One region of the Pectobacterium hainanensis genome, then DNA from elsewhere that is predicted to be linked to it. Evidence: riboswitches for the same ligand, from Rfam matches in the RefSeq annotation. Region 1 holds a riboswitch; the other holds the start of a gene.
What was found. A riboswitch is a leader RNA that binds a small molecule or an ion and turns the genes downstream of it on or off. The one in region 1 is predicted to bind thiamine pyrophosphate.

Region 1 (5,778 bases):
CTGCGCAGCGCAGGCCATTCGACGAGACAAAAGTGCTGCCAGCCGTTCATGCCCAATTGCGCGGCCAACTGGCGTTGTTCGGTTGCGATACTTTCCAGCGTTTGTAATAACAAACGAGTTGCCAGCGGCAGATTAAAGAAAACGTGCGCCAGCAGGATCCCTTGCAGACCATAAGGTGAGAATGGATAGGGAAGCCCTAAAAATGTCAGGAGTTGTGCCAGCCATCCTTGACTGCCATACACGCTGAGCAGACCAAATACGGCGACCAACACGGGAAGCACCAATGTCATGGCGCACAGTCGCATTAGCCAGCGGTGGCCGGGAAAGCGGCGTCGGTACAATGCTCTGGCAAGAAATGTGGCCGGTATGGTTGAGAATAATGCAGACAATAAAGCCTGCCAAAAGGTGAAACGAATGACATGCCACAGATAGCTGTCATGCCATAGCGTTTCCCACTGACTCTCGGGAGCCTGTAGCCAGAGCGCCCCGAAAGCCAGCGTAGCGACAGTAATGAGCAGCGCAGCAGCCAATAGTCCTGGCCATACGCTGCCTGCTGTCAATGACTGACGGCGCGTTGCCATGCCTGAATCCAGCTATTCCTTTTTTCTGCGACCTGTTGGGCGCTGTATTGCAGTGATTTTTCTGGAACGGGCAGTGCGGCAAACCCAGCGGGCAACTCGGTGGATATCACCGGATACATCCAGTTGGTCGTGGGGATCGCCTGCTGGAATGTCGGACTTAATATGAATTGCATAAACCGTTTTGCCAGTTCTGGCTGCTTGCTGGCGGCTAACTGACCTGCGACTTCAATTTGCAGGTAATGCCCCTCGCTGAAGTTGGCCGCCGCGTAATTTTCTTTTTTCTCTTCAATGATGTGATAAGCCGGAGACGTGGTGTAACTGAGGACCAGATCGGCCTCGCCTTTCAGGAACAAGCCGTAAGCTTCACTCCAGCCTTTGGTCACCGTAACGGTTTTCTTTGCCAGCTTTTGCCATGCCTCGGGGGCCTGTTCGCCATACACTTGTTGCATCCACAGCAGTAACCCCAATCCCGGCGTACTGGTGCGTGGATCCTGATAAATCACTTTCCATGGTTCGGCACTGTCGATCAGTTCATGCAAACTCTTGGGCGGATTTTTGAGTTTCTCTTTGTTATAGACGAAAGCGAAATAACCGTAATCATAGGGCACGAACGTTGCATTACTCCAACCGCCGGGCACTTTAAGCGCACGGGTATCAACACTATGTTGGGTAAACAAGCCGGTTTGTTCCGCAGCCTGCAACAGGTTATTGTCTAATCCCAGAATGATGTCCGCTTTACTGTTTTTACCTTCCATACGCAGTCGGTTCAATAACGATGCGCCATCTTCCAGCGCGACAAAATTGAGCTCACATTCACACTCTTTTTCAAAGGCGGTTTTAATGACCGGACCAGGCCCCCATTCGGACGCGAAGGAATCATAGGTATAGACGGTGAGCGCAGGTTTGGCGAAAACCGGTGCGGAAAGCAGTAATAAGCAGGGCAGGCTTTGTCTCAGCAGGATGGCTGAACGTTTTAATAATGATGTCATGAACACTTTGCACTCCTGAAAATCATAGGGTGGCAAAGGATTTTGAGTCAGCGATGAGCACTCTCAAATCCCTTCGCCGGTATTAACCGGATCAGGTTCGACGGGTGTTTTCTCAGCGAAAAAGCGTTACGCCGCGGTCTATCCTGTGGCGAAACCTGTTCCGCACCCCGTTGAGAACGAGTCATTGTAAAGGGTTCAAGGTCGCAGGGAAAGGTTCTCAGTTTTCCGGCGGCACAAACCAGGCCGATTTGAAGTCAAACCAGCCCAGCATGTTCATACGAATCCCGCGCATACTGCGCTGACCTTGCAATTGCAGCCAATGATGGAGCAAAGGATGTAACTGACCGCTGTTGACCAACTTATCGCACCACTCTGCGATAGGAAGCGCATGGGTACGCCATTGGTGCGCATCCTGATGCAGATCGTCATCCAGACAATGTTGCATCAGTGGTAGCTCATAAAGCATGGCGAATAGCGAAAATTCGAGGGGAAGGTAGCAGTTCACGCTACTGAACCAAATATCACTTTCGCTGTTTCCCTGATACCAGTCTTCGTAACTGACGGTTTGAACGTGTAGATGGACATCATGCTTTGCCAATAGTTTACGCATGATTTCACTCAATATTTGGTATTCAGGATGCGCCTGATAAAAGGTGAGTGTGACGTGCTCAAGGCCGTGGGGTTTGGGTAATGGCGTACTGGGCTGTTGATGATGCCAGCGAGGAAGTAGGCTGTAAGCCGGTGACCAGTCTCGCTGATGGGCGGCATCGGCATGGCTTAGCAGCGCAATGGGGTTAAATACCTGCCAGAGCCAACGACGAATGTCAGGATGTTTGGCTAGCGGCGAGCGTTTATCAAACATAATGAAATAACAGCCTTCTTCCATCCTGCTTTCCAACTGTTCGTGACGGGAATCATCGGACTGCACTTTGACAGAAACGGGCATTTCTTCCGGCTCATCTGGTAATACCCAGATATTGACCTCGTCAATAAGCGCTCGATAACCATAATAGTCATCAAAGGCACGTATTTTCATATGGTTGTTGTTATTGCTGACAACGGCGTAAGGCCCGGTGCCAATCGGGTGTCTGGCAAAATCGGGCAGCGTTCGCCATTCCTGAGGCAGGATCATGGCCGGCACACTGCCAAGCAGCCACGGTAACCAGTTATCGTCACTCTTTAACCGCACGTCGATGACAAAAGGCATAGGCGAGGTGACACTGTCGATATGACAAAACAGAGGGAGTTCCGCTAGCCGGGTCAGTGAGGTGATGACATCATTCATCGTGAGCTCACGTCCATGATGAAAACGGATTGACGGGCGTAGATAAAAGCGCCAACGCAAGGGTTCCAGTCTCTGCCAGTGATGTGCCAGATCGGGTTCCAGTTCCCCGTTTTCCTCATTTATATTGGTTAATCCGCTGAATATTTGTCTGGCGATATGCATTTCTGAGCGTCGTAGCGCTGAACCGGGCAGTAAATTACGCAATGGCCGGTAATACAGGATACGCAGTATATGTTTGCCTTGACGAAAGCTACGACCAAGATGGGACAAGAGCATTTGGCGTACGGTTTCTTTGTCACCGACAAGCTGAACCAGTTGATCGATACGATCTTGTTCCAATAAATCCTCTGCCCGCTGCTCTTTCAGCGCGAGACCGGTATAAATGAACGAAAGCTGTGAGCGTTTTCCTCTGCCTGCTTCTGCCTGCCAGGTTAGCCAACCCTGTCGTTGCATTGCCCCCAACAGTGAACGGATATGACGGCGCGAGCAGCTTAATATGGCCGCCAGTTCTTGCAGTGTGGTATCGGTCGATTGCCCTTGAAAGTGTTGCCACAGGCGAATGAACTGCTGTTGAAGACGGTTGGAAGACATAAAAGAGGAACTCCCGGTCTTAAAGTCATCAATTTATCTTTCCCTATATTACGCTGATACTTTTGCATAATGAAAGCGTGGAGGTGGCTGATGGCGATTTCCCAACGGTATGCATTCTATCGTGATTATTTCGTGGCATGTCGGGCAACGTGGTTACGTTGGATATCTGTTCAACAGCGAATGGCGTTATTGCAACAGGTTACCCAGTGGCAAATTGAATCCTTGTCGGAAGAGGAATACCGCCGCTGGCTCTAGCGAACGGTAACGGTAGTGAGAAAAGCATTCTGAGTAATGGTGTATTTCACCAGCCAGCGGTTTTTTCGCTGGCTTTTTTTATGATGAGCGTTGTGCTTGTCACCCTACGTGCTGCTATGACGTCACGTTAAAAATTGCTTCCAACGATTTTTGTGGCCGGTTTGACATCGCTAAGCAGAGTGGAGTAATGCTCCAGTTTGTCTTTCTGGCTGGTGTTACGTAGCTGCAATGCCAGATTGATGGTAGCCAGTTCACTGGCATGGTCAGCAATTTCCTGCGGTATTTTCTTCTGTTTCGCGAGCCAATCGGCCACTTCACTCCAGTCCCACAGCGGAGACGATCCCTTCAGTCGCTGGACGGGGGAAGGAAAATCACCGGTTCCGCGCTTGCCATCCTTAAGCAGTGCGATTGCCTGACGCGACATGGCGGATAATGCGGCGATGTCACTGAGCCCGACCCACGCCGCATCAACGGATTGAACACGGGCACCAATACCCGCTGATTCAATATCATGAATGGCGCTAATGATGGCTTCAGAAAAATAGGGGCTTTCCCGATCAAATTCTAGATAGACGGTATTACCATAAAAGCAGATGAGGGCATCGTCGCAACGGCTGGAAAAGAGAGCATTTTCCAATCCTGCGGTTGTGGATGTCACACCAGATAGCGTGAGAGAAAAATGGTAAGTAGCCATACGTGACCTCGGTAACCGGTTTTTTTATGCTTTTCTTAACATGCTCTGACAGCTATCCACTTTGCGATGGATTTGTTTCGCATGATTTTCTGGGTTTGCGGGCGTCGACCAAATGCTCATCATATGGTCAGCATGGCCGGGCATGTCACATATAAGCCGACCAAAAGCTGGGCTTCAATCTCCAACCTCGTGACAGTGCATATTCAATGGCTGCTTGAATATGCTTATTCGGGTGTTTTTTCATTGTCATCCTGAATAATGAAGTGATAATAATCTTTAGTGTTGACAGATGTCAACGATGGCGTGTCGAACTAGAGTGGAATATATCGTTTTGCAGTTTGCAATATTGATGAACAGGCTGAAATTGCGCAGCGTTTCGCAACCATTTTTAATTAAAAAGCCTCACATCATTGCTGATGTGAGGCGGTGATGCCAGGCAGAATAAAACGTATCAGGCTAACGGAATGACGATAGCCTTTGCCCGCATACTGCAATCAATGCAGGAATGCTGGCTGGTTTTTCTCATATTCTGAGATAGACGCTTCGTGTTGTAGCGTCAGGCCAATACTGTCTAAGCCGTTGATCATGCAGTGACGGCGGAAACTGTCAATTTCAAACGGGTAGTGTTTGTCCCCTGCGTGCACGACCTGATTCTCCAAATCGACAGTAAAAGTAATCCCTTCTTCGCCTTCCACTAGCTTGAACAACTCGTCTATTTCCGCGTCACTCAGCTTCACGGGCAGTAATTGGTTGTTGAAAGAATTACCGTAAAAAATATCGGCGAAGCTGGGGGCGATCACGACTTTGAAGCCGTAATCAGTCAGCGCCCACGGCGCGTGTTCACGAGACGAGCCGCAGCCGAAGTTTTCACGAGCCAGCAAGATGCTGGCACCTTTATAGCGTGGTTTGTTCAGTACGAAATCAGGATTGGGGACTTGCCCGGCTTCATCCAGAAAACGCCAGTCATTAAACAGGTGCTGACCAAAACCGGTACGCGTTACCTTTTGCAGAAACTGTTTTGGGATAATCGCATCGGTATCGACGTTAGCAGCATCCAGAGGAACCACCAGACCGATGTGTTGCGTAAATTTAGCCATGTTGGTGTCTCTCTTAATTCAGTTCACGAATATCAGCGAAATGCCCGGTCACCGCGGCGGCGGCGGCCATTGCCGGGCTGACCAGATGGGTGCGTCCGGCACGTCCCTGACGTCCTTCAAAGTTACGGTTACTGGTTGACGCACAGCGTTCGCCGGGGTTCAGGCGGTCATTGTTCATCGCCAGACACATGGAGCAACCTGGCAGACGCCATTCAAAGCCCGCTTCGATAAAGACTTTGTCCAACCCTTCCAACTCAGCCATGGTTTTGACTGGTCCGGAACCAGG
Region 2 (5,778 bases), on a different contig from region 1:
TCGAACCCCATTTCTTTGATCGCGGCGCATTCGCGCAGGATCTCATCATCATCCAGCGTTTTGCGTTTTATATGATTACTCATTGAGAAACCACAGTAAGTGCAGTCATTTGAGCACAGGTTGGAGAGGTAAAGCGGGACATAAAAACCGACGGTGTTACCAAATCGCTGACGAGTTAACAGTTGTGCTCGCTGCGCCAACGGCTCCAGATAATGGCTGGCGGCAGGGGAAAGCAGCGCCATAAAATCCTCGCGTGTTAGCTGCGGCGTATTAAGCGCACGTTCCACGTCCTGCGAGGTTTTGCTGTTGATACGCAGCGTCAGGTCGTCCCAGTCAAGCTGCTCCCAGACGTTCTGAAAATCGCTTATCATTATTTCACCTCTTCAACCTGTTGGCGCAAAAATCCGGTTAAAGGACTGGTTGCGCTGGCGGTGAATTGTCTATTTCCCAGCCCCGCCTGATTGGCGAGTTCACCTGCTTCTACCGCTATCTTGAATGCTTTTGCCATACTGACCGGATCGCGGGCAACAGCGATGGCGGTGTTGACTAATACGGCGTCAGCCCCCATTTCCAACGCCTCGGTAGCATGGCTGGGAGCACCGATTCCGGCATCAACGACTACCGGTATTCGAGCTTGTTCGATGATGATGCGGAGAAAATCACGGGTTTGTAATCCTTGATTGGAACCAATCGGGGCACCTAACGGCATTACGGCCGCACAGCCGACTTCTTCCAAACGTTTGCAAAGTACCGGGTCGGCACCGCAGTAGGGCAATACAGTAAATCCATCTTTAACCAATTGCTCGGCGGCCTTCAGCGTTTCAATTGGGTCCGGCAGGAGATACTTCACATCTGGATGGATTTCTAATTTCACCCAATGTGTCCCCAATGCTTCACGCGCCAACCTGGCTGCAAAGATTGCTTCATCTGCGGTTTTTGCACCTGAAGTATTGGGTAGTAGTTTGATGCCAAGTTGTTGGAGAGGTGCAAGGATCGCGTCGTTGCCATGTTTTAAATCAACGCGTTTCATCGCCATGGTAACCAACTGAGAACCCGATGCGGCTAATGCGGCCATCATCAGGTCTGGCGAGGCAAATTTTCCGGTGCCAGTAAGTAACCGGGATGTAAAGGTTGTATCAGCAATTTGCAGCATATTATCCTCCTGCGATTGCCTGAAAAAGCAAGATATCATCACCGTCCTGCACCAGGTGTTGAGCCCAGGTGTCGCGCGGAATAATGGTTTGATTGATGGCAAGAGCCGTACCTGGTTGAAGTCGGTCTATCTGCATAAGAAACGTCTCGATCGTCACAGTGCTATCCAGCTCGATAATCTGATCGTTCAATGTAATGTTCATGCAGAAGTCCTACATATCGGGCAATGATCTGCGCGGGTTAATTGCAAGGTATTCCAGCTCTGCTGTTTGCCATCGAATAGCCGCAGTTTTCCGTTCAATGCGGAAGGTAATCCTGCCAGCAACTTTATTGCTTCGAGTGCCTGCAATGTTCCCACTACGCCGACGACAGGACCAAGAACGCCGGCGGTACGGCAGTTCCTTTGCGGTTCGGTTGCCTCGGGATACAGGCAGGCGTAGCAGCCATGTTGATAGGGAGGGGTAAGGACCAGCAGTTGGCCGCTGAAACCGACGGCACTGCCGCTAATCAATGGCTTGTTGGCTTGAACGCAGGCCGCGTTAACGGCATGACGTGTTTCCATATTGTCACTACAGTCAAGAATGAGATCAGCCTGGCCGACTGCACGGTGTAATGCGGAGCCTGTGAGTCTTTCCGTTAGCGCAATGTATTCCGTTTGTGGGTTTAATGCCTGTAACTGATGTTGCGCCAGCGTTGCTTTAGGCTTATCCGTATCATTAGTGCGGTAGAGAATCTGCCTTTGCAGGTTACTGATGTGCAGCTTGTCATTGTCAGCTAACAGCAATGTACCGATACCGGCGGCGGCGAGATACATTGACGCCGGCGCGCCTAGCCCTCCCAGACCAACCAGTAATACGGTGCTGGATTTGAGCTTTTCCTGTCCTTCTGGACCGATATCTTCCAGTAGCAGTTGGCGACTGTAGCGCAAGAATTCCTCATCGCTTAGTCCATCGTGTTTGCTCTCATGATTATTTGCCATCGCCTCCGGCCCTCCCTTCGATCATGTCGAGTAGTGTCGTTGTTGCCCGGCGCCAATCAGATGCTTTGGTGATGGCACTGACGACGGCAATACTGCCAACGCCCGTTTGCAATACCGCAGGAACGCGATCGGTACTGATCCCACCGATCGCCACGGTGGGGAAGCGATCTCGCAGTTCGGTTATGTGTCGCGTGAGTTCGGCCAGCCCCTGCGGCGCGGATGGCATCTCTTTGGTTTGCGTGGGGAAAATATGCCCCAGCGCAATATAGGACGGATTGACGGCGATTGCGCGGGCGAGTTCGCGATCGTCATGGGTAGAAAGGCCGAGTCTCAGCCCTGCATTTTTTATTGCGCTCAGGTCAGCGGTATCGAGATCTTCCTGCCCCAGGTGAACGCCATAAGCGCGATGCTTTATTGCTAACCGCCAGTAATCATTAATAAATAACCGAGCGTGATAAAGACGGCCCAGCTCGATTGCCTGGATAACATCATGTTCAACCTGCTCATCAGGTAGGTCTTTAATTCGTAGTTGAATGGTTTTTACACCGATACTGAGTAAACGTTTAATCCATTCCACACTATCGACGACCGGATAGAGCCCCAGTTTTTGCTCTGTTGGTGCAAAAGGCGTATCCGTTAAAGGACTCGTCATTTTCCTTCCTCCGTCAGCAGGCTTGTTGCGCTGTGGTAAAGTTCGCTGCCGCGAGAGCGGAATTCCTGCGACATCTGGGCCATGCCGACTTCAATAGGCTTCGCTTCGGCTTCCTGTTTTGCCGCGTAATCACGCACTTCCTGAGAAATTTTCATCGAGCAGAACTTAGGGCCGCACATGGAACAGAAATGCGCGATTTTGCCGGATTCCTGAGGAAGAGTTTCATCGTGGTAAGCACGGGCCGTCTGGGGATCGAGCGCCAGATTGAACTGATCTTCCCAGCGGAATTCGAAGCGGGCTTTCGACATGGCGTTATCACGGATTTGTGCGCCGGGATGACCTTTCGCCAAATCGGCGGCGTGAGCGGCGATCTTGTAGGTAATCAACCCCTGCTTAACGTCTTCTTTATTCGGTAAACCGAGATGTTCCTTCGGTGTCACATAACAGAGCATGGCGCAGCCAAACCAGCCGATCATCGCGGCGCCGATGCCAGAGGTGAAATGATCGTAACCTGGTGCGATATCCGTGGTTAGCGGGCCGAGCGTATAGAACGGCGCTTCGTGGCAGTGCTCCAACTCTTCGGTCATGTTGCGGCGGATCATCTGCATCGGTACATGTCCAGGGCCTTCGATCATCACCTGTACGTCGTATTCCCAGGCAATTTTGGTCAGCTCGCCCAGCGTATGCAGTTCGGCGAACTGAGCTTCGTCGTTAGCGTCTTGAATTGAACCTGGACGTAATCCATCACCCAGTGAGAGCGCAACATCATAAGCGGCACAGATTTCACAAATTTCACGAAAGTGTTCATAGAGAAAACTTTCTTTATGATGCGACAGACACCATTTTGCCATGATAGATCCGCCGCGAGACACAATGCCGGTCAGGCGTTTGGCGGTCATTGGCACGTAGCGTAGCAGCACACCCGCATGAATGGTGAAATAGTCCACGCCTTGTTCTGCTTGTTCCAGCAGCGTGTCGCGGAACATGTCCCAGTTCAGGTTTTCCGCCACGCCATTCACTTTTTCTAATGCCTGATAAATGGGGACCGTACCAATCGGAACCGGGCTGTTACGCAGAATCCATTCGCGGGTTTCATGGATATAACGACCGGTTGAGAGATCCATCACCGTATCCGCGCCCCAACGGGTTGACCAGACTAACTTTTCCACCTCCTCTTCGATAGAGGACGTGACCGCCGAGTTGCCGATATTGGCGTTAACTTTAACCAGAAAGTTCCGACCAATGATCATGGGCTCTGATTCTGGGTGGTTAATATTAGCGGGGATAATGGCCCGTCCTGCGGCGACTTCCTGTCGTACAAATTCAGGCGTAATGTTCTCGGGTAAATGTGCGCCAAAGCTTTGCCCTAGATGCTGCTGGCGTAGCACCTCACCGCGAATTCGCTCTCGTCCCATGTTTTCACGAATCGCGATAAATTCCATTTCCGGGGTAATAATGCCCTGGCGAGCATAATGTAATTGTGTGACGCGTTTTCCTGCTTTCGCTCTTATCGGATGCGGTAAATGCTCGAAACGGAGGTGATCCAAACCCGCATCGGCGAGGCGCTGCTGAGTGAAATCGGAGCTTACTCCTGCCAGTGCTTCGGTATCGTTGCGTTCAGCGATCCAGTTAGCCCGGATCTTTCTCAAACCAATACGTACATCGGGGTGTGAGGCGGGGTCACCGTAAGGGCCCGCGGTGTCATAAACTGGAATGGCTTCGTTTGGTTCATATTGCGGTGAATCTTTGCTTCCACCCACCAATGTCGGGCTAAGTTGAATTTCACGCATGGGGACACGAATATCTTCTCGCGAGCCGGTCAGATAGATTCGCTGAGAATTGGGGAATGCCATTCCTTGTAGTGTATCGATAAATTGCTGGGCGGCTGCACGTTGCTCACGACGGCCAGTTTTAGACGGTTTTGATAATAATGGTTCTGTAGACATAGCAAGTTCCTATAAGACGTAAAGGGAAAATTGCTTGTCTGGAGACGGAGGGAGTAATAATGGGTATCAGGTCGCATAAAAAACGTATTTAGATCAACGCTATCTATGGCGCAATGAAACGAATTACTCTTGTTCCCTTCGCAGGTATTAACCCGATCAGGTTCCGCGGATCCCGAATTAACGGTCTCAGCCTGTGTCTTTCCCTTCTCAACAATGTCAAGAACGGAAGTACGCTAGGCACTCCGACAAGATAGCCCTAGTGTTAACGGGCTGATTACAACAACGACACTGTATGACGACAAAACCACCATGTCAAAGCGTGTCGGCATATCAGTGATAGATAGATCACATGATTAGTGATAACAAAATGATTTCACTGGCAATAAAAGTTAATTATCAAATACCAGTCGAATCATCTTGTCTTCTAACGTAAAACGTTCAGCCAGCGCTTCGCCAACATGAGAAAGCGCTTGCTGGAATTCAAGACAGTTATCATGATCGATAGCCGTGACCAGGCTGCTATCGTAAAATGTCATGATTTGCTGGGTATTGGTTTGTAATGCATGGTCAAGCTGGGTTGAACGAGCCAGTTTTTGTTCACTGAGAATGGCGGCTTCATGTAGCATCTTTTCATAGACATGAAAATGACCCGCCGAAAGATAATCCACCAGATTCTGACAAAAATGATCCAGAGCTTCTTCATCCAGACGTGAGAGTGTGTCTTTATTCGGCTTGATGCCAACCAGATGATAGTACGTGACAAGAAGCTGCTTACGTGCTTGTAGCCATTGGTCGATTAACGCATTATTGCCACCAACGTATTCAGTCAGGCTTTGTAACTGGTTTAGCATTGTTGACTCCGTGAACGGTAAGAAATAACTGAAATATTAGTTATAAAACTTATGTCATCACCCAGAGTGTAAAATGCCAGTGAAGTGAGAGTGGAGCAATAAAAAGATATGGAACAAACGTTAAAAGGTGATGAAAGTGGGTGGTGGGTAGTCAGTGATGCTGGGCAAATCTGGTTGCCTCAGGGAGAACTACCGCAG

Region 2: another riboswitch for thiamine pyrophosphate. It lies ahead of thiC (phosphomethylpyrimidine synthase ThiC); the one in region 1 lies ahead of thiB (thiamine ABC transporter substrate binding subunit).

What each region holds. Positions count from the first base shown of each region.
Region 1 is NZ_JBJYIN010000005.1:261,318-267,095, reverse strand. Features, by position in the region: gene thiP (thiamine/thiamine pyrophosphate ABC transporter permease ThiP) at 1-581, opposite strand, end outside; gene thiB (thiamine ABC transporter substrate binding subunit) at 557-1,570, opposite strand; TPP riboswitch at 1,621-1,750, opposite strand; gene sgrR (HTH-type transcriptional regulator SgrR) at 1,788-3,446, opposite strand; gene sgrT (glucose uptake inhibitor SgrT) at 3,537-3,701, shown strand; gene ACKPVM_RS07370 (helix-turn-helix transcriptional regulator) at 3,829-4,395, opposite strand; partial or broken gene ACKPVM_RS07365 (hypothetical protein) at 4,420-4,639, opposite strand; gene leuD (3-isopropylmalate dehydratase small subunit) at 4,890-5,492, opposite strand; gene leuC (3-isopropylmalate dehydratase large subunit) at 5,506-5,778, opposite strand, start outside.
Region 2 is NZ_JBJYIN010000027.1:7,650-13,427, reverse strand. Features, by position in the region: gene thiH (2-iminoacetate synthase ThiH) at 1-371, opposite strand, end outside; gene ACKPVM_RS19735 (thiazole synthase) at 371-1,153, opposite strand; gene thiS (sulfur carrier protein ThiS) at 1,155-1,355, opposite strand; gene ACKPVM_RS19725 (HesA/MoeB/ThiF family protein) at 1,352-2,131, opposite strand; gene thiE (thiamine phosphate synthase) at 2,121-2,783, opposite strand; gene thiC (phosphomethylpyrimidine synthase ThiC) at 2,780-4,729, opposite strand; TPP riboswitch at 4,846-4,984, opposite strand; gene rsd (sigma D regulator) at 5,119-5,580, opposite strand; gene nudC (NAD(+) diphosphatase) at 5,689-5,778, shown strand, end outside.